4 regions of the Tardiphaga alba genome follow, and region 4 is predicted to be linked to each of the others. Evidence: predicted binding sites of a transcription regulator. Region 4 holds the regulator's gene; each other region holds the start of a gene.
The links. Region 4 encodes LexA, which represses DNA repair genes until DNA is damaged. Its sites were predicted from a motif close to TGTTCNNNNTGTGTTCNG; they were not measured.
Positions count from the first base shown of each region.

Region 1: a site for LexA is predicted at 2,451-2,468, ahead of RPMA_RS22455 (ribonuclease T2 family protein). Genes of this name have one in related genera too.
Region 2: a site for LexA is predicted at 4,441-4,458, ahead of rmuC (DNA recombination protein RmuC). Genes of this name have one in related genera too.
Region 3: a site for LexA is predicted at 2,932-2,949, ahead of RPMA_RS25915 (helicase-related protein). Genes of this name have one in related genera too.

Region 1 covers NZ_CP036498.1:4,688,575-4,693,739, reverse strand. The annotation lists gene RPMA_RS22475 (thioesterase family protein) at 1-502, opposite strand, end outside; gene RPMA_RS22470 (DUF3617 domain-containing protein) at 695-1,219, opposite strand; gene RPMA_RS22465 (hypothetical protein) at 1,405-1,695, opposite strand; gene RPMA_RS22460 (hypothetical protein) at 1,865-2,329, shown strand; gene RPMA_RS22455 (ribonuclease T2 family protein) at 2,510-3,196, shown strand; partial or broken gene RPMA_RS22450 (23S rRNA (adenine(2030)-N(6))-methyltransferase RlmJ) at 3,387-4,246, shown strand; gene RPMA_RS22445 (cold-shock protein) at 4,495-4,710, shown strand; gene RPMA_RS22440 (outer membrane protein) at 4,897-5,165, opposite strand, start outside.
Region 2 covers NZ_CP036498.1:4,321,341-4,326,505, forward strand. The annotation lists gene RPMA_RS20690 (TetR/AcrR family transcriptional regulator) at 1-510, opposite strand, end outside; gene RPMA_RS20695 (hypothetical protein) at 622-1,194, shown strand; gene RPMA_RS20700 (inner membrane-spanning protein YciB) at 1,232-1,792, shown strand; gene RPMA_RS20705 (DUF429 domain-containing protein) at 2,081-2,755, opposite strand; gene rmuC (DNA recombination protein RmuC) at 2,761-4,428, opposite strand; gene RPMA_RS20715 (fumarate hydratase) at 4,676-5,165, opposite strand, start outside.
Region 3 covers NZ_CP036498.1:5,425,201-5,430,365, reverse strand. The annotation lists gene RPMA_RS25935 (ABC-three component system protein) at 1-753, opposite strand, end outside; gene rpmB (50S ribosomal protein L28) at 1,009-1,305, opposite strand; gene RPMA_RS25925 (hypothetical protein) at 1,289-1,441, opposite strand; gene RPMA_RS25920 (DUF3108 domain-containing protein) at 1,753-2,571, shown strand; gene RPMA_RS25915 (helicase-related protein) at 2,997-5,165, shown strand, end outside.
Region 4 covers NZ_CP036498.1:3,446,913-3,452,077, forward strand. The annotation lists gene RPMA_RS16245 (Orn/Lys/Arg family decarboxylase) at 1-409, shown strand, start outside; gene RPMA_RS16250 (GNAT family N-acetyltransferase) at 475-984, shown strand; gene RPMA_RS28265 (hypothetical protein) at 1,018-1,140, opposite strand; gene RPMA_RS16255 (YgiQ family radical SAM protein) at 1,413-3,446, opposite strand; gene lexA (transcriptional repressor LexA) at 3,877-4,590, shown strand; gene RPMA_RS16265 (ComEC/Rec2 family competence protein) at 4,655-5,165, opposite strand, start outside.

The DNA of each region.
Region 1 (5,165 bases), 1.2 Mb from region 4:
GCCAGAGCGACATCTGCGGGTCGTCACTGCCGCTGAACGGCGGCGAACCGGACACGAAACGCCCTTCCATATGCTGCACGAATCTCAGCACCGGTGGCGCATTGCGGAAGAAGTCAGGGCAGGACTCCGGGTCTTTCAATTCCGGCGTGCCGATGGCGACATAGTTGTAGGCAGACTCTCGCGCGGCGCCGAAACAGAACACTGCGCGCGTCGCGAGGCCCGCTTCGCCGACAAGATCGACATTTGCGAACAAGGTCGACTTGCCCTTGCGCAGCACGGTGGCCGTCAGCTGCAATTGCCCCGTGGCAGGGCCGATAAAAGCGATTTGTGCCGAGCGCAGCGGCGGCACGCTGCCGAATTCATTGAGCGCCGCCTGCATGCACAGTGCCGCGCCCATTCCGCCATAGACGGTGCGGCCCTGCAGCCAATCATCGCTGACGCTGACGGTCCAGCCGTCGCCGGATCTCGTCATGCCGGCCATCAATGCGGTGAATTCTGTCATGCGTCGTTTCCTCAGGCGTTCCTTGTTGGATGATTGCCATCATCTATAGCGGGGAACGTAGGGAGGGGGAATATGGGTGGGCAGCTGCCGCAGACCCAGAAAAGATGGGAGCCCGGGTCAAGCCCGGGCATGACGTGAGGTGCGTGCGGAGCGCCTATCAAGGCGCGCCGATATTCGCGAAACTCCGGACTCTCACTTCGGCTGCATCGCCTTCGTTCTCTGCAGGTCGGTGATGTTCATCTTCATGCCGCCGGGCATCACGACGTCGCCGGGCTTCTGGTCGGCCTTGCAGGCGCTGACCCATTTGGCCTGGATCGTCGTCACCATTTCCGGTGGCAGGTTGCCGCCGCTCGATTTCGCGGTGGTCTTCACCGAATAGGCGGAGTTGAAATCGCCGGTGGCTTCCGCATGGCTCGTCACCGTGGCATCGCCGATCGTGCAGACGCTGTCGCCGATATAGCTGCTACCGGATTTCGTCATCTCCTGCTTGGAGCACTTCATCGCGTCCGACGACATCTTGTTCATCTGTCGATCGACGCTTTCATCGGTGCATTGATGCATCACCATCGGCGGCGTCACGGTTTTCGACACGCCGGTGATCTGCGTGGTCAATTCCCACAGGCCTGCCTTGCGGATCGGCAGCTGAACATTGTCGGCCAGCAATGGCGAGGTGGTGCACAGAAGGGTGAGAGCGATCAGGCTCGCGCGCTGAATCATGGGATACCTCCGATGTCCTGTTATTGTCACGGGTAGGACAGGTCTTACGGCATCCGATTATGTCTTTTGTGTCATCGCGCGATTGTACGTGCGACGCGTCCTGCGCTTCGCGCAGCATGGGTGTTTGCTGACGCTCATCGCGCGTCAGCGAACAGGCAACCCATCATCTGTAGTGTTGCTTGTGCTCAGTAGCGAACGCTGAGCGGGCGCTCGTTGGCGCCATAGGGCACCCAGCGGCAGGCGAACGAGACATAGCCGCCATACTGGTTCTGCGAGCCCAGGAATTTCACGACCTTGCCGTAACGCGCGCAATGGTCGATCGCGAGTGCGCGAATGTCGGTCTGGGCGATCAGCGAGGTGGAGATGATGCCGCCGGTGTCGTTGCCTTTGAACGGGGGCACCCAGTCAGCCCTGGCTGCGCCGCTCACCGCCGCGCTCATGCCCAGTGCCAAAATCGCCAACCGAATCGTCCGCATCGTCGTCTCCTTATTCGTCAGCCGGCACCTTAAAGGGCATCGGCGACGCTGGAAAGAACGCCCGGCGTGCACTGACGGAGTTGTGCGCAGGGTGTTGCCGCGGTGCACTTGACCCCGCAAGGCCTTCGCGGCACGGTCCCGGAACCTCATTCCAGCCGGCGGATTCCCTATGCGCACCATCGTTTCGTTCCTGAAAAAAGCTGCCTTGGTCGCCGTTGCCGGTCTGGCGCTGTTCAGCATGGCGCCGAAAGCGCAGGCCGCCAATCTGCTCGAGCTCAATTTCGGCCTGTTTGGCCCGAATTACGAAGGCAAGGTCGGCTCCTGCGAATCCGCGCTGTGGAAGATCACGTACCAGTTCCAGAACAAGGAAGCGGGCTTCTGGAATTCTGCGCTGCAGGTCGCGGGCTTCAGCCGCGTCCAGGAAACGGCCTTCCGCCCTTGGACCTCGGACAACATTCCGCGCCGTTTCTGCACCGCCGATGCAATGTTCACCGACGGCAAGCAGCGCCAGGTGCATTATTCGGTCATCGAGGACGGCGGTTTCGCCGGCTATGGCGATGGCGTCGAATGGTGCGTGGTCGGCCTCGACCGCGACTGGGCCTATAACCCGAAGTGCCGCGCGGCGAAGTTCTAAGACCACGGTCTCGTAGTTCGGTAGCCTGGATGGAGCGCAGCGAAATCCAGGAACCGATGCTTCGGCACATCTGCCTGTCCCCGGATTGCGCCTTGCTCCATCCGGGCTACTCTTCCTTCATTGTTCTTGAATTGTTCTTGATGCCCGATTAGGCTTGCCTGATCAGGGGTGGGGCACGCCATGTTTCATGCAATTCGGTCGGTCGTTTCGCTCGGCATTTTTCTGCTGGTCGCACTGTCCATCGGCAGCGCCGCGGCGCAGGACCGCCGGCAAAATGCACCCGGCGAATTCGATTTCTATGTCCTGTCGCTGTCGTGGTCGCCGTCGTTCTGCGAGGCCGCGCAGGAGCGTGGCAATTCCTCGCGCAATCAGCAGATGCAGTGCGGCGGCCGCCCCTATGCTTTCGTGGTCCACGGCCTCTGGCCGCAATATGATCGCGGCTTTCCCAATTACTGCGAGCGCCCGGCACCGCGGCTGCCCCGCAATATCATGACCTCGATGCTGGACCTGATGCCGGCGCCGGGCCTGATCTTCAACGAATGGGACAAGCACGGCACCTGTTCGGGCCTCGGCCCGCGCGCTTATTTCGAGACCACGCGCAAGGCGCGCGCCGGCGTGAAGATTCCCGATGAATATATCGATCTTCAGACGGCGAAGACGGTGTCGCCCGAGGCGGTGGAAGATGCTTTCATTAAGGTCAATCCCGGCCTCAGCAGCTCCGCCATCGCCATCACCTGCGAGCGCAATCGCTTGCAGGAGGTGCGGATCTGCATGAGCAAGGATCTTCAGTTCCGCGCCTGCGAGGAAATCGACCGCCGCGCCTGCCGCCGCGACAAGATAGTGATGCCGCCGGTCAGGGGTGGGTAGGCGCGCTCTGTCGTTGCCCGGCCGTGCGCGCAATTGCGCGCTAGGACCGGGCAATCCAGTAAGCGCTGGCAGAAGTGGTTGAGCTGCGCAGCCGGTGTCTACTGGATCCCCCGCTCCGCGCGCGCCTTCGGCGCGCTAGGCGGGGGATGACAAGTTGAGGGTTGGAGCCACTTGGCGTACTCCATCTCCCATGAATTATCGCCACGCCTTCCATGCCGGCAATTTTGCCGATGTCATCAAGCATCTCGTGCTGGTCCGTATCCTGACCCATCTGCACGAGAAGCCGACGCCGTTTCGTGTCATCGACAGCCATGCCGGTGCCGGCCGCTATGATCTCACCGGCGACGAGGCGACGCGCTCGGTCGAATGGAGCACCGGCATCGCCCGTATGATGCAGTCGAGCTTCAGTGATGCCGCCGAGAAGCTGATTGCGCCCTACCTGGACATCGTTCGCGCCTTCAATCCCGATGGTGATCTGGTCGCCTATCCCGGCTCGCCGCTGATTTCCCGCGCGATGATGCGGCCGCAGGATCGCATGGTGTGCTGTGAACTGGAGCCTGTGGCGCGCAAACAGCTGATCTCGGCACTGCGCCATGACGAACAGGCCCGCGTGGTCGATATTGACGGCTGGGTCGGTCTGCCCGCTTACGTGCCGCCGAAGGAGCGTCGCGGCCTGGTGCTGATCGATCCCCCTTCGAGGCGAAGGACGAATTCTCCAGGCTGGCCGCGGGGTTTGCACAGGCCTATGCCAAATGGCCGACCGGCATCTATATGCTGTGGTATCCGGCCAAGAGCCGCCGTCCCACCGATGATCTTTCGCGCAGCGTCGCCGCCACCGCGGCAGCGTCGGCGACGCCAGGAAAATGCCTGCGCCTCGAATTCAGCATTGCCCCGCAAGACCCCGACGGTCCGCTGACTTCCACCGGACTCCTGATCGTCAATCCGCCGTGGAAATTGCAGGACGAGCTACGCCAGATCCTGCCGCAACTGGAAAGGCCGCTCGGTGTCGGCGGCGTGGCGCGCTTCCGGCTCGAAAACGCCAAGGCGTGAGTGCGGACTCAACTACTCAAGCGGCAACTCTCCTGCCACGTTTCCAAAAACGGTAGTCACCTTCATGGAACCGTATTAAGCTGGTTGCGTGACTGGCTTTACGTTCCGCTTCCGCGAATGGTTGCGGCGGAGTGACAAGGCCCAAAAAAGACTATCAAAAGAAACGGCCAAGCATCTGAGGAGTGAATGTCCGGTCGGTCGCGGCGCAAGTGCGCCGGGGCGGAGCATTGCGGGGAGGGAGTTTCCCGATGGGCATGAGTGGTACGGTCAAATTCTTCAATGGCGAACGTGGCTACGGCTTCATCAAGCCGGATGACGGGGGACGAGACGTTTTCGTCCACATCACCGCAGTCGAGCGTGCGGGCTTGAAGGACCTGATCGAGGGACAGCGGATCACATTCGAGGTCGAGCCCGACAAGAAGGGCAAGGGACCGAAGGCGGTCGATCTGGTGATTACCGGGTAGCGCCGCGCGCACAATCCGGACGTCACCGGCAAGAAAAATCCCGACCGCGAGGCGGTCGGGAGTGGGTCGTGCTGGTTTCTTCTCACTTGGAGCTTGGAGAGAAGCGGATCGGCATGAGCCGACCCGCCGCTACCTGTTGGGTTAAACCCGCAAGGCTTAAACTCGTAAGGCTTAAACTCGTAAGACTTAGAAGTGATAGTTCACGCCGATGCGGACGGTGCTGAAGTCCAGGCCGCTGTTCGACGGAATGAGCGAGTAGTTGTTCTTGGACAGATCGACATAGAGATATTCGATCTTTGCGGTCCAGTTCTGATAGATGCCGACTTCGGCGCCGACACCGGCGGTCCAGCCGATCGAGGTGAAGGACTGCTGCAGGTTGCCGAGCTCGGCCTCCAGGCTGCCGAAGGCTAGACCGGCGGTGCCGTAGAGCAGCACATTGTTGACGGCGTAGCCGA
Region 2 (5,165 bases), 870 kb from region 4:
CACGCGCGCCAGGCTGGCGAACGAAATATTGCTCGCCTCCTTCAACGCCGGTCGGTTCATGTCGAGACGCTCGGTGCGGAACATGAGCTGATACATGCCGGGCTGCGCGCGCGCATAAGCGAGATAGGCCCGCGCCCGCGCCAGCCCGCTTTCCGCAGGGGTGGTGCCGGTGGCGCTGGCGGCATTGAGCGCCGCGTTGAAATTAAGGAAGCCCACGGCCGCGAGTTCGCTGAGCAATCCCGTCAGATCGCCGAAGTGATGGGTCGGCGCGGCATGCGACACGCCGGCTTCGCGCGCGACCGCACGCAACGTCAAACCGTTGAACCCGTCGCGCTCCAGAACGATCTGCGCGCCCTTCAGCAGGGCAACATGCAGGTCGCCGTGATGATAGGGGGATTCGGTGACGCCCGGCTTTGCGGCAGGCTTCGCGCCGCGCTTTGCCTGAGCGGCGGGCTTGCGCCGCGCTGGCGGCGGCTTGCCGGGAGACTTGGTGCGGTCGGATTTGGCCATTCCCGCTTATAACAATGATTTTTACACTGTAAAGATTTCGCTTGACGGATATCAACGGCAGGCTTAAACGCATCTTTACATCGTAAAGATAATGGCAACCGGATACCCCGCATGGCCACCTTTCTCATCCTCGCCCCGTTCGGCAGCTTCGCCTTGCTGATGCTGTTTACCTCTGCCGCCACAAGCCTGTTCGCGACTGCCGCGCTGGCGCTTGGCATCGTGGTCTGGGATGTCGCGCGCGGCGGATCGGTGAAAATGCTTGCCGCAGGCTCCGCGCTCCTCTTCGCGGCCATCGGCTGCTACGTCACTTTGATCGACGGTAACTGGAGCCGGACAGCCTTGCATCTGGCCGTCGATCTCGGCGTGCTGGCGATCGCTTTGCTGTCGCTGGTGATCCGCTCGCCCTTCACGCTGCAATATGCGCGCGAGCAGGTGGACGCCGAAACCATGAAGCTGCCTGGCTTCCTTGCCGCCAATTACGTGATCACCTGGGCCTGGACATTCGCTTTCGTGCTGATGCTGCTGGCCGACATGCTGGTGATGTTCGTGCCGGGATTGCCGCTATGGATCGGCTTTGCCATTGCATTCGCTGCACGCAACGCGGCGCTGTACTTCACCAGATGGTATCCGCAATATCGGCGCGCGAAATATGCCGCCGGCCAGACGCCGCCGCTGAAGTCCTGATCGTTACCACCTGCCCCTCACTCTTCCGGAGACCGCGATGAAGGACGTATTCGCCAAGCTGGGCCAGGACTTCTTCTCCACCGTCCTTTTCCTGGTGCTCTATCTGATCACCGGCGATGTGGTCCTGGCGACCTGCGTCGCGATTGCAGGCGCGGTCGCGCAATTCATCCGCGCGCGCATCAAGGGAGAGAAACTCGATGTGATGACCTATGCCAGCCTTGCACTGGTCATTGTGCTGGGCGGCGCAACGCTGCTCACCAATGATCCGCGTTTCGTGCTGGCCAAGCCGAGCATCGGCCATTTCGCCATCGGCGCGATCATGCTGCGCAAAGGCTGGATGCTGCGCTACCTGCCGCCGATCGTCAGCGAGACCATTCCGGAATATGTGACCATTGCAGGCTATGCCTGGGCAGCGCTGATGTTTGCGCTGGGCGCCGGCACCATCGGCGTGGCGATGAGCGGCGACATGAAGCTGTGGGCGTTCTACGTATCGGTGGTTCTGATGGGCGCCAAGGTCGCCGCTTTCGGACTGCAATATGTCGTTTTCAGAATTCTGGTCGGCCGCCGCCTACGGGCGGCCGCGGTGTCGGTGCCGTAACGGCTGACCTCAGAGATAGTGGTAAAACATCACGCCGTTGATCGCGCTGGCCGCGGCGAGCAAGGTCACCACCGTCACATTCAGCTTCAATGCATCGATCATGGCCCCGCCTCGAATCCCGGTTCTGTCTCCGATGCCATTGGAACAGGAGTCCGCGAGTCGTCACCGCTTTTCTTTTTTCTCCACGGGCTTGTGAGTCCGCACAGAATCGAGTCCCGGAGATGATGGTTAATCGGCGTGATGGACTGCGTGGCTGAGTCGCGCTTTGTCGATGAAAATGTCGACGCGTCAGAACCAGATCTGCATCGCAAGCTGATGCGAATCATGGGGCGCGTCTCCGCTCGGCAAACAATCCCGCGCATCGCGTGCTGCGAGCGCAACGGCGCAGGCATCCAGCACATCGTCGCGCTTGGCGCCGGTGCCTTTGCGCCGGACCGACAACCACTCATCCAGTTCGCGCAAGCCGTTTGCAGCGAGTAGATCGCGACGAAGTGCGAGCCCCTCCTCCGTATGTTTCGACGGCAATGGCTTGTCATCATTCAAACGCAGGAAGACCAGTTCGGGATGCACCTCGCGCAGATCGAGATGCCGATGCCGTCGGATGAACACGTCCGTCTCCATGATCTTGGCGCCGATATGCCAGAGCTGCAACGACACACGCGACTGTCCACGCCGCACGGCCTCTTCATTGGCACGAGCGGGATCAGTGAATTCCTGCCACAACCACCGCCGCGCACCGGAGAAGACGCGCGAACCGTGAGGCCTGAGCTTCGCACGGGCCAGGCGATCGCAGAGACGATCGCCGTCCTCGGTCATCCCGATGGGAATGTCGATGGCCGCCCGGTCGAAGCGCTGCGCTGCGAGCCACGAGATGTCCGATGGAAAAGCGATGCTCCGGCGGTCACCATCGAGGGTGACGGCGACCCAGCCTTTACGAAAACCGTCGAGACCGATGGCCATCATCGGTCTCAGTCCGGCGACGGTGCGTCGTCGTCCAGCAAGGCGTCGCGTGCGGCGCCACCGATGGCCTTGATCAGATCGTCGTCGCCATCATCGGGCAGCGCTTCATTGAGCCCTAGCATCCGGGCTGCACTGCCGTCATCTGGCATGACGGCGACATCGCGCAGTGCGCGATCCATCAGGCGGCTGCGCTTGTCGAGCTCGGCCACCGAGCCCGCGGCCGTATTCAGCTGCCGGGCGACCTTGCCCACCGTATCGTTGTAGCGCTTGAACTCGGTGCGGACGGCGCTGAGGATCTTCCAGACATCGCCGGAGCGCTCCGCGATCACCATCGAGCGATGATTGACCTGGAAGGCGTGGAGGATGGCGGCAAAGGTGGTCGGCCCTGCCAGCATCACATTGCATTCGCGCTGGACGTGATCGAACAGGCCGGGAATGCGCAGCACTTCCGCGAACAGGCTTTCGGTGGGCAGGAACAGGATCGCGCGCTCGGTGGTGCGCGGCGGGTTGATGTATTTCTTCGCGATGTCCTTGGCGAAGGATTTTATGCGGTTTTCGAGCTGTTTGCGGAAATGCGCGGCCAGTTCGACGTCATTGGCTTCGAGCGCCTCGAGCATATGCTCGTGATCCTCGCGCGGAAACTTCGCATCCACCGGCAGCAGCATTTCGTCACCATCGAGCATCGGCAGGCGGATCGCATATTCGACGCGCTCTGCCGAATTCGGCTTGATCTGCGCGTCCTTGATATATTGCGTCGGCGACAGGAAATCCTGCAGCAGCATCGCCAGCTGCACCTCACCAAACGTGCCGCGCAGCTTCGGATTGGTGAGGACGTTTTTGAGATCACCCACATGGGTGGAGATGCTGCGCATCTCGCCGAACACTTCATAGGCCTTATTGAGCTGCTCGACCACGCGGCCGAAATTCTCGTTCAGCCGTGTTTCCAGCGTGGTCTGAAGCTTCTCGTCGACGGTGGTACGGACCTTCTCCAGCTCGGCAGCATTTTCGGTGCGCAGCTGATCGAGACGGCCTTCCACCGTCTGGCGCAACTGCTCGCCGCTCTGGCCCTGGGTGCGGGTGAGTTCGTCGATCGCAAGCTTCGTCGCGTCGAGACGCTCCTTCTGGTGATTGCTGATCTCACCCAGCGTGCCCGCCACATTCTGGCGCAGGCTGTGGAAGCTGTTGTTCAGCTCCTCGCGCAGGTTGCGCGCGGACTCCGCATGCGCGGCGCCGGATTGATCGAGCTTGTGTTCGACCATCGTGCGCAACGCCTCGCGATTGGCGGTGGAGGACTGCTCCATGCGGCCGATATCGGCATTCAGCTTGGTGCCGATCTCGTTGATGCGGGCTTCGGTGGTCTGGTTCGATAGAGCGAGACGCTGGCCAAAATTATCGACCTGCTTGAGCAAGCGGTCCTCCAGCTTCAGCATCATGTCCGCCGCCGCGCCCTGCTGCTGGCTCATGGTCTGCAGCAGCTCCTGCCGGACAGCGCGGATCTCGGCGTCGGACGCCGCGCGAATGGCGTCGCCCTCGAAGCGCAGCAGCTCGCTGACCTCGGCGCGCTCCAGCGCAACCGGGCGACGCGCGACCACGATGACAGCCACGATCGCAAACAGCGCGGCGATGAAAGCCAAAGCCAGCGTGGCAATCGGAAAATAGGGAGTAAATTCGGTCACGGGCATCTCTCGCGTACTCTTTTTGTTCTAGCGAGAGGCGAGAAATTCCGCAAGGCTTCGTGCGGGTGGAAGCGTGCGGAAACCGGGGATGAATGGGGCTCCGTCCCCTCATGGTGAGGAGGCGCGGAGCGCCGTCTCGAACCATGAGATGGCCTGGCTCCGGAGTCTGGCGGCCATCCTTCGAGACGCCGCGCAATTGCGCGGCTCCTCAGGATGAGGGGCGGATCTGGTTCCGCCCCTCTAATCGTTAGCCCAGGTTCAGTTCCTTGAAGAAGTCGTTGCCCTTGTCATCGATGATGATGAAAGCCGGGAAATCCTCGACTTCGATGCGCCAGATCGCTTCCATGCCGAGCTCGGCATATTCGACGACCTCGACCTTCTTGATGCAGTGCTCGGCAAGGTTCGCCGCGGTGCCGCCGATCGAGCCGAGATAGAAGCCGCCATACTTTTTGCAGGCTTCGCGCACGGCGACCGCACGGTTGCCCTTGGCGACCATCACCATGGAGCCGCCGGCGGCCTGGAACTGATCGACGAAAGAATCCATGCGGCCGGCCGTGGTCGGGCCGAAGGCGCCGGACGCATAGCCATCCGGGGTCTTGGCGGGGCCCGCGTAATAGACCGGGTGGTTCTTGAAGTAATCCGGCAGCGGCTCGCCCTTCTCCAGGCGTTCGCGCAGCTTGGCATGCGCGCTGTCGCGCGCGACGACCATGGTGCCGGTGAGCGAGAGGCGCGTCTTG
Region 3 (5,165 bases), 2.0 Mb from region 4:
TTCGTCCACTGTGTCTTCGTACTGATCTTTAAAATCGACGTTTCTTGGGTTACTCAAGAAGTCTTCGATCGACTTGAAGTAGGGCAGCGATCTTTCGAGCATCTCGTTGAAGTAGGCTTGGCTAAGTTTGTTGATCTTATTCTTTTGAGGCTTCGGCACATATGTGAAATTCGTGCCGTCACTTGGTGCAGTCTTGCCAGTCGAGATCAGTGCATGAAATCCAGAGATTACGTCGGTAATGTCAGATATTTGGATACGTAGCGCTGTCTCAAAACGATCGAACCCCAAATTTTGCCAGACAGTGGGGTGAAGTGTAAGCCAATCTCGAAGCTGTTCGATGCCAGCAAGATGTGCAGACCTGAGGCCAAGTTTACGCAGTTCTTTCTCAATGGCAGTCCCGCGCGTCGCTGCCTTCTTGCGATTCGTGAAGATGATATAGTGTTCGAGCTCGCCGTCCTTGATCAATTGAATGATCTTTGGGTGCTCTCCCTCGAGAATTTTTGCGAACTCCCGATCAGAACAGGACGCAGCTGGATTGCTCGTGTGCTTTGCTTGAACGATGAACTTGCCACTAAGAGGAGACGAGCTGCTGGGAAATTTTGATGCCGCCCCGGTAAACGCAGCGTCGCGTCCACCATCGCGGCCAGCAGCGAATGTCATCGTGCCGGTGCCGAGAATGTGGTGACAGATTGCCGCAATGAGGCTTTCAAACTCATCGTCACCAAGATCATTAAAAGGAAAGGTTCGTCGCACGACTGATCTGCAACTGTTTGTTATGCGAAGGTGGCGAAGCAACTACGAATAATATAATAAACCGTAACGTGTGCTACCGGATGCAGACAAGCGGTAAAATGAGTGCGCTTCATATTCTCCACCGAGCGCTACTGATGAGTCGATTTCAAGCAAAACGGCCGGATCTCGCGATCCGGCCGTTTTGTTAGTTCTATACGAAGCTGCGCCTGATTAGCGCGGCATCCTCAGCTCAGGCGGCTCGCGCCGCCCTCTGCATCAGGCAGCCTTGGCTTCCGAGGTCTTCTTCTCGATGGCGCGCTTGAGCAGCACGGCCTTGGCGGAGAGCTCGTGCTCCTTCGCTGCGATCAGATAGGCGTCGAAACCACCGCGGTGGTCCACCGACTTCACGGCATTGGCGGAGACGCGCAGGCGCACGCCGCGGCCGAGCGCGTCGGAGATGAAGGTCACATTGACCAGGTTCGGCAGAAACCGGCGCTTGGTCTTGATGTTCGAATGGCTCACCTTGTGGCCGACCTGCGGGCCCTTCAGTGTCAGTTCACAACGCCGGGACATGGCGAAAATCCTCTGTCATCCCCGCCTGCAGCACAAAGCCGGGCAGGGGTTCAAAAATCACGTCCATTTCAGGAGCCGCGGACGTATAGGGTTTTGGGCTGCTCACGTCAAGGCGAGTCACGAGAATGACATGCATTCAGGACTTGCGCCTCATCCCGGCCCGCCCTGAAAGGGCGACCGCGGTGGCAGTGCCGGTTCTATAGCCGCTCCCGCGGGCGGATACCACAGGGAACTGGCCCGAAACGCCGCAGGGGCGTTGGAAAGCCGCGCGGTTCCCATCATATAAAGGACGTATTCCGGCCGGACACGATGGCCATGCCCGGATCATGCAAGGTGAGACGCGACGTGGACTGCCAGGACGTGGACTGCCAGGGAGATCACCGAGGCCGCCGACATTTTTGCGCCGGGCTTCGCGTCACCAGGTCGCCTGCGCGCGCGCGCCTGCTGATGGCGGGCGCTGTCGGCCTCACGGCCGCGCTGCTCGGCCTGGCCCGGCCAGCTGCGGCACAGGGCAAGGTCGAGGCAAAATATGAAGCCAGCCTCGCCGGCATTCCGGTGGGCAAGGGCACCTGGGCCATTGACATCACCGAGGATCAATACAGCGCGGCGGCGACCGGCGGCACCGCGGGTCTCTTGAAGGCGTTTTCCGGCGGCTCCGGCTTCGGCCAGGCGCAGGGCCGCGTGGTCGCGGGCCAGCTCGGCCCCACCAATTATTCCGCCACCACCACCTCGGCGAAGAAGTCCGAAGCGATCAAGATGCAGATCGCGCTGGGCTATGTGAAAGAGTATTCCATCGAGCCGGAGCCGCCGGCAGATCCCGATCGGATCCCGGTCACCGATGCGCATCGGCGCAATGTGATCGATCCCATGACCGGCTCGCTGCTCACCGTGGCCGGCACCGGCAATGTGCTGGCGCCGGACAGTTGCCGCACCGGCACGTCGATCTTCGACGGCCGCATGCGCTATGACATCAAGCTCGATTACAAGCGGATGGAGCAGGTGAAGGCCGAGAAGGGCTATCACGGCCCGGCCATCGTCTGCGCCGTCTATTTCACGCCCATCGCCGGCTACGCGCCGGACCGCGCCGCCATCAAATATCTCGCCGCCCAGCGCAATATGGAGGCGTGGCTGGTGCCCGTCGCCGGCACCCGCGTGCTGGTGCCCTATCGCGTGACGATCCCGACCCCGCTCGGCCAGGCCATGCTGGAAGCGACGGAGTTCGTGACCACGGCCGCGCCACCCAAGGCGGTGGCGAAGACGAATTGAGCATTCGTGGGATGGGTAGAGCGCAGGCGCGTGGCGCCGGAGCGAAACCCATCATCGCGGGCTCCGGTGCTTGCGGGGATGGGTTTCGCTTCGCTCTACCCATCCTACGGGTCTGCGACGCTGCTGCAAAACGTGCGCGCGCGAGCCGGAACACTATCTCAGATAGGCCAACCGGCGGCACCGAAGCGCAGTTGACTCTTTTGCCATTCGGAGTCCGCAGGACTCGGCGTTTTCAACATGAATTCACAGGCCTTGTTGCCCTGTCACAAACTTGATCTAGTGAGGACTTAGGGCGCTCGCCGCGACATCTTGGGGGTGAACGGGCCCAGCCGGTGCGGAGTCACCGATTCGGGCCGGTTTCGTTCCGGAGTCGTTCCCAAACTCGCTTGCCTTGACAGAAGGCCGCTCGGAAATACTTGAAAACCATGGCCTTTTCGAATTCTCCGCTCGGCACAGGCCGGGCGCCCGGCGCCGGCGTCACCGCCGTCCTCGGCCCCACCAATACCGGCAAGACCCATCTCGCCATCGAGCGGATGCTCGCGCATCCCTCCGGGATCATTGGCCTTCCGCTGCGCCTGCTGGCGCGCGAGGTCTATAACAAGATCCTCGCCCGCGTCGGGCCGGAAGCCGTCGCGCTGGTCACCGGCGAGGAGAAGATCAAGCCGTCCAAGCCGCGCTATTGGGTCTCCACCGTCGAGGCGATGCCGCGCGATCTCGACGTCTCGTTCCTGGCCGTGGACGAAATCCAGATCGCCGCCGACCTCGAACGCGGCCATGTGTTCACCGACCGGATTCTGAACCGCCGCGGCCGCGACGAAACGCTACTGCTCGGCGCCGCCACGATGCGTCCGATCGTCGAGAAATTACTCCCTGGAATCAACATCGTAACCCGTCCGCGGCTGTCCACGCTGGAATTCGCCGGCGACCGCAAGATCACCCGCCAGCCGCGCCGCACCGCCATTGTCGCGTTTTCGGCCGATGAAGTTTACGCCATCGCCGAGCTGATCAAGCGCCAGCACGGCGGCGCTGCCGTGGTGCTGGGAAGTCTCTCGCCGCGCACGCGAAATGCCCAGGTCGAGATGTTCCAGACCGGCGATGTGGACTATCTCGTCGCCACCGATGCCGTGGGCATGGGCCTGAATCTGGACGTCGATCACGTCGCCTTCGCCTCTGACCGCAAATATGACGGTTACCAGTTCCGCCGCCTCACGCCGTCCGAATTTTCCCAGATCGCCGGCCGCGCCGGCCGCGCCACGCGCAATGGGACTTTTGGCACCACGGGCCGCTGCGAGCCGTTCGAGCCCGAACTGGTCAACCAGTTGCAGAACCACATCTTCGATCCCGTCAAAGTGCTGCAATGGCGCAATTCGAAGCTGGATTTCTCATCGATTGCGGCCCTTCAGGTCTCGCTCGCGCTGTCGCCGCGCCATGAGGCCCTGACACGTGCGCCAATTGCCGAGGATTTACGTGTCCTCGATCATGCGGCACGAGATCCTGACGTGCGCGAGATGGCGCAGGGCAAGGATGCCGTCGAGAAACTGTGGGATGCCTGCCAGATTCCGGATTACCGCCGCGTCGCGCCCGCCGCACATGCGGAGCTGGTGGTGACGATCTTCAATTTCCTGATGAAGCGCGGCCGCATCCCCGATGCGTGGTTCGGCGCCCAGATTGCGCAGGCGGACCGCACCGACGGCGATATCGACACACTGTCAGGCCGGATTGCGCAGATTCGGACCTGGACCTTTGTGGCAAATCGTCCTGATTGGCTCGCAGATGCCGAACATTGGCAGGGAATCTCCCGTGAACTGGAAAATAAACTGTCAGATGCCCTTCATGAGAGGCTTACAGAGCGTTTCGTTGATCGTCGTACCAGTGTATTGATGCGCCGCTTGCGGGAAAACACGATGCTGAATACTGAAATTGGTAAGACGGGCGAAGTTGTTGTCGAGGGCCACACGATTGGCCGGCTCGACGGTTTTACATTCTTGCCCGATACGGCCGAAGCCGGCTCCGATGCGAAGGCCTTGCAGGCCGCAGCGTCGAAAGCGCTGGCCGGCGAGATCGACGCGCGCGCAGAGAAGCTCTCCAACGCGCCGGACGATCAGTTGGTGCTGACATCCGACGGCACGCTGCGCTGGACCGGTGATGCGGTCGCGAAGCTGGTCGCCGCCGATGACGTGCTGCATCCGCGCCTCCGCATCATCGCCGACGAGCGCCTCACCGGCGCGCCGCGTGATGCCGTGCAGGCCCGTCTCGATCTGTTCCTGAAGACGCATATCGAAAAGCTGCTCGCGCCGCTGTTTGAACTCGCAAAGGCCGAAGACGTCACCGGCATCGCGCGCGGCATCGCCTTCCAGCTCAATGAAGCGCTCGGCGTGCTCGAGCGGCAGAAGATCGCCGCCGAGATGAAGGATCTCGATCAGCCGTCGCGCGCCGTGCTGCGCAAATATGGCGTCCGATTCGGCGCCTATCACATCTATTTCCCGAACCTGCTGAAGCCGGCCGCGCGTTCGCTCGCAGCGCTGCTGTGGGCGCTGAAGCAGGACAATGTCGATATGTCCGCACTGTCCAGCGCGCAGCACCTAGCCGGCTCC
Region 4 (5,165 bases):
TCTCTGCGCCGACATGCACAAGTTCTATCGCGCCGCCGATGTCAGCGGCCTGCAGGCGAAGCAGTTCATGGATCAGCATCTGCCGGAAATCGCGATGTCGCCCCATGACGCCGCACGCCTGCTGGTGCGCAACGATGTCGACTACCTGCCGATCGACGAGATCGCCGGCCGCATCGCCACCACGCCCTTCGTCGTCTATCCGCCGGGCATCGCCACCATCGTGCCGGGCGAGCGCCTCACCGAACGCGCGCAGCCGATGATCGATTATCTCAAGATGTTCGAGACCTGCTTCAACACCTTCCCGGGCTTCGATGTCGAAATCCAGGGCATCTATCGCAAGGTCGATGCAAGCGGCCGGATTCGGCTCTACACCTATGTCGTGTCCGAAGAGCGGGATCCGAGAAAGTGAACGTACCAAACGGGACGGAAGCACCGATCATTGTCCGGCCGTCGCGTGACAGCGACGTCGATGCCATGCTCGCAATCTATCGCCGCCACATCCGTCAGGGCGTGGAGGAAGGCGTCAGCGACGCCGATGCGATGCAGCCCGACGATCTGCGCGACCGCCGGAAGAACCTAAAGAACAAGCGCTTCCCGCATATCGTGGCGACGCGGAATGGCGAGGTGGTCGGCTATGCCTATGTGGTCCAGTTCCGGAAGCGGCCGGCCTATCGCTATGCCGTGAAGCACTCGATCTATGTGCATCACGATCACACCGGCCAGGGTGTCGGCGGCAAGTTATTGCGCGAACTCATCGACGTCTGCGCCGCCGCCGGCTTCCGCCAGATCATCGGCTATATCGACGCCGACAACGCCCCTTCGCTCGGGCTGCACGACCACTTCGGCTTCACGCGGATCGGCACGCTGCCCGGCGTCGCCTATCGCTCCGGCCGATGGGCCGACACGGTGATGGTGCAACGTTCGCTGGCCGCCGGCGCGACCACGCCGCCGCCGCCCATGCCGCTGTCGGAGCGGATTTCGTAAGCACAGCGGGCATCGCCCTGCCCGCAACCGGCATCACGCCGGCGTTCGCATGTGAACGACGTGGCGATCGACGGCGAAATGCTGCGCATTGGCGCCGATGCCGATACAGACGGCGATCGCCAATGCGGCCATGATCAGGACAAGTGTCTTAGACATCGCATCCTCCCGGTCTGAACCTCGATCAAAACGTATGATCGGGACAAACGGGAGCAAGCACGGTTACGCGCATTTAATGCGGAACACGCGGCTTCGCGACAGCAGCAATAGAGCTTTGGCCACCAAACTGCGCTGGAATCGGCAAGAGGCTGCCGGGTCCCCACCCGGACAGCCTCTCTGCGCGGATGTCCGGTCCCCAAGTCGCCGGTGCTGCCGCATGGCCGCAAGCTCCGATTTCGTGGTTGCGCAAGGTTAACACCGCTTTAATCCGCTCACTTGCGGATCATCGGCACGCCCTTGGTGGTGAAGCGCTGGGACTTGCCGCCACCGGGCCGAACCGGGCGCTGCGTGCCGGCAGCCTTCCCCGTTCCGGGGGGCTGATGCGCCGGCACGAGCTGTTCGGGACGCGGCCCGATCAGATCGGCGCGGCCCATCGCCCGCAACGCATCGCGCAGGATCGGCCAGTTGTCGGGATCGTGATAGCGCAGAAACGCCTTGTGCAGCCGACGCTGCCGCAGCCCCTTGATCGCCTCGACCTTTTCGCTCGCGCCATGACGCACGCCGCGCAGCGGATTGACGCCGGTGTGATACATGGCCGTCGCGGTGGCCATCGGCGACGGCAGGAAGGTCTGCACCTGATCGGCGCGATAGCGGTTCTTCTTGAGCCACAGCGCGAGGTTCATCATGTCCTCATCCGTCGTGCCCGGATGCGCCGCGATGAAATACGGGATCAGGAAGTATTTCTTGCCGGCCTTCTGCACGGCGGCGTCGAACATCTTCTTGAAGCGGTTGTAGGTGCCGATGCCCGGCTTCATCATCTTGTCGAGCGGACCGCGCTCGGTGTGCTCCGGCGCAATCTTCAAATAGCCGCCGACGTGATGGGTGACGAGTTCCTCGACATATTTCGGGCTCTGCACCGCAAGATCGTAACGCACGCCCGAGGCGACCATCACCTTCTTGATGCCCTTGGTCTCGCGCACCTTGCGATACAGGCTGATCAGGTCGTCATGCGAGGTGTTGAGGTTCGGGCAGATGTCCGGAAACACGCAGGACGGCAACCGGCAGGCCTTCTCGACCTTCGGATCCTTGCACGCCATCCGGTACATGTTCGCGGTCGGTCCGCCGATATCCGAGATCACGCCCGTAAAACCCGGCGTCTTGTCACGGATCTTTTCGATCTCCTGCAGGATCGATTTTTCCGAACGGTTCTGGATGATACGGCCTTCATGCTCGGTGATCGAGCAGAAGGTGCAGCCGCCAAAGCAGCCGCGCATGATCGTCACCGAGAACTTGATCATGTCCCAGGCGGGAATCTTCGCATCACCATAGGACGGATGCGGCGCGCGCGCATAAGGCAGATCATAGACCGCGTCCATCTCTTCCGATGTCAGCGGGATCGGCGGCGGATTGAGCCATAGATCGCGATCGCCGTGCTTCTGCACCAGCGCACGCGCATTGCCGGGATTGGCCTCACGATGCAGCACGCGCGAAGCGCGCGCATAGGCTTCCTTGTCCTGCTCGACCTGTTCGCAGGACGGCAACCGCACCACCGTGTCGCCGCTCTGGCGGGACGCGCCTTCATCGGCGGAATCGAGATCGTCCGCCGGCAGTTCGGTGTAATTCTCGGGCACGCGGCGGAACAGCGCGACGCCGCGGATGTCATCGAGTTCGCGCGGCGGCTCGCCATCGGCCAGCCGATGTGCGACTTCGACCACGGCGCGCTCGGCATTGCCGTAGAGCAGGAGATCCGCCTTGGCGTCGGCGAGGATCGAACGGCGGACTTTCTCCGACCAGTAATCGTAATGCGCGATGCGGCGAAGCGAGGCCTCGATGCCGCCGAGAATGATCGGCACATCCTTGAAGGCCTCACGACAGCGCTGCGCATAGACCACCGTACAGCGATCCGGCCGCTTGCCGCCCTCGCCGCCCGGCGTATAGGCATCGTCGCTGCGGATACGGCGGTCCGCGGTGTAGCGGTTCACCATCGAATCCATGTTGCCGCCGGTGACGCCGAAGAACACGCGCGGCTTACCTAGCGCCTTGAACGGCTCGGCCGAATGCCAGTCCGGCTGCGAAATGATGCCGACGCGAAAACCCTGCGCTTCCAAGAGGCGGCCGATGATGGCCATGCCGAATGAGGGATGATCGACATAGGCGTCGCCGGTGACCAGCACGATGTCGCATGCGTCCCAGCCGAGTTCGTCCATCTCGGCACGGCTCATGGGCAGGAATGGCGCAGGCTTGCGCTGCGGCACCAGGAAGGCGCGGGACATCAATGGTTGTTCGGCGACGGCGAGATTTGTCATGCGCCACGCATAAGACTCCGGGAGTCCGAATTCAACGGCGGCGCTGCATATTGAGCGAGAACGATGCAGTCTTTGCCGGCATTGGCGGGAACTGTGACGGCTTCGCTTCGCAGAAGATTATCTTGGTACCACCACGCACCGTAAGCGCGCGCGACCGGGGCAAACAAACGCGCCGTTCCGAATGGGTCGCAAGGACGTCCAGAAAGCGCGAAAGATGACAAAATTAGCCATTGCGGAACACATATGGAACAGATAGTGTTCGTTCATGATTTGTTTCGAGATTCCGTGGCTTAGTCGTCAAGCGTTGCCCGAACTCGCGAACTGCCCTCGATGAGATGCCCTGCAAAGGGTGTCTGCAACGAGGTCCTGAAACACACGCGGCGGCCGACGATCTGTCGTTGAAGACCCGTCAACTGAGGATGGCTTTCAGATGCTCACGCGCAAGCAATACGAACTGCTCCGCTTCATTGACCAGCGACTGAAGGAAGCCGGCGTCCCGCCCTCCTTCGACGAGATGAAGGATGCGCTCGACCTGCGCTCCAAATCCGGCATCCACCGCCTGATTACGGCGCTGGAGGAACGCGGCTTCATCCGCCGCCTGCCGAACCGCGCACGCGCGATCGAAGTGATCAAGCTGCCTGAACTCAACACCGCAGCCCCTGCGAGCGGACGACGCGGCTTCACGCCGAGCGTCATCGAAGGCACGCTGGGCAAGGGCCGCTCCGCGCCCACCCCCGTGGCCAGCGACGATGACGGCGGCCGCACCATCTCGGTGCCGGTGATGGGCCGGATAGCGGCTGGTACGCCCATCGAAGCGCTGCAGACCCGCAGCCATTCGATCAGCGTGCCGCAGGATATGCTCGGCAATGGCGAACATTATGCGCTCGAAGTGCGCGGCGATTCCATGCAGGACGCCGGCATTCTCGATGGCGACATGGCGCTGATCCAGAAATCCGACAGCGCCGACACCGGCGACATCGTCGTGGCGTTGATCGACGACGAGGAAGCCACGCTGAAACGCTTCCGCCGCCGCGGCGCCTCCATCGCGCTGGAGCCGGCGAATGCGGCCTATGAGGTTCGCATCCTGCCGCCGAACCGCGTGCGCATCCAAGGCAAGCTCACCGGCCTCTATCGCCGCTACTGAGCGATGCGCTCGGTAAAAGCGTGATCTGATCCCGAAAACCCATATCCGCTTTTCGGGATCCTGCTCAATCGTCCGGCGCGAGATCCGTCTCCGCCGGCGTTGCATCGACCGGTCCCTGGCGCGTGCGTTGGCCGGTCGAACTCGCAGCTTCCACGGCATCGACAGGTCCGCGCGCCCAGGGCCGCTGCAAGCCGCCTGTGCGCGTCGTCTCCGCTGAGAAACCGTCACCAACGCGCCGCAGACTGGTCGCTCCCTGCCCCTGCAGCCTCTCGCGATCGATCACCATCGCCCGGCAGTTGGTGGGCGCCTGCTTCGCGGTGACGATCAACACCGTGCGCTCACAGTCATCACTGAATGCATCCGGCATCAACGTCAGGGCAATCAGGGCGCCATCACCGAGCGCCGTCACGCAGCCTGACGGATCGCATGACACGCCTTCGCCAAGCGAAGCATCGGTCGGCAATCGCGCATCGGCATCCGCGCCAAGCCATTCCTTGACCAAAAACGCATCCTTGCCGCTGCGCATCACATGTAGCCGGCCGTCACGTCCGCGGACAGCCACGCTCTGGCCGTCA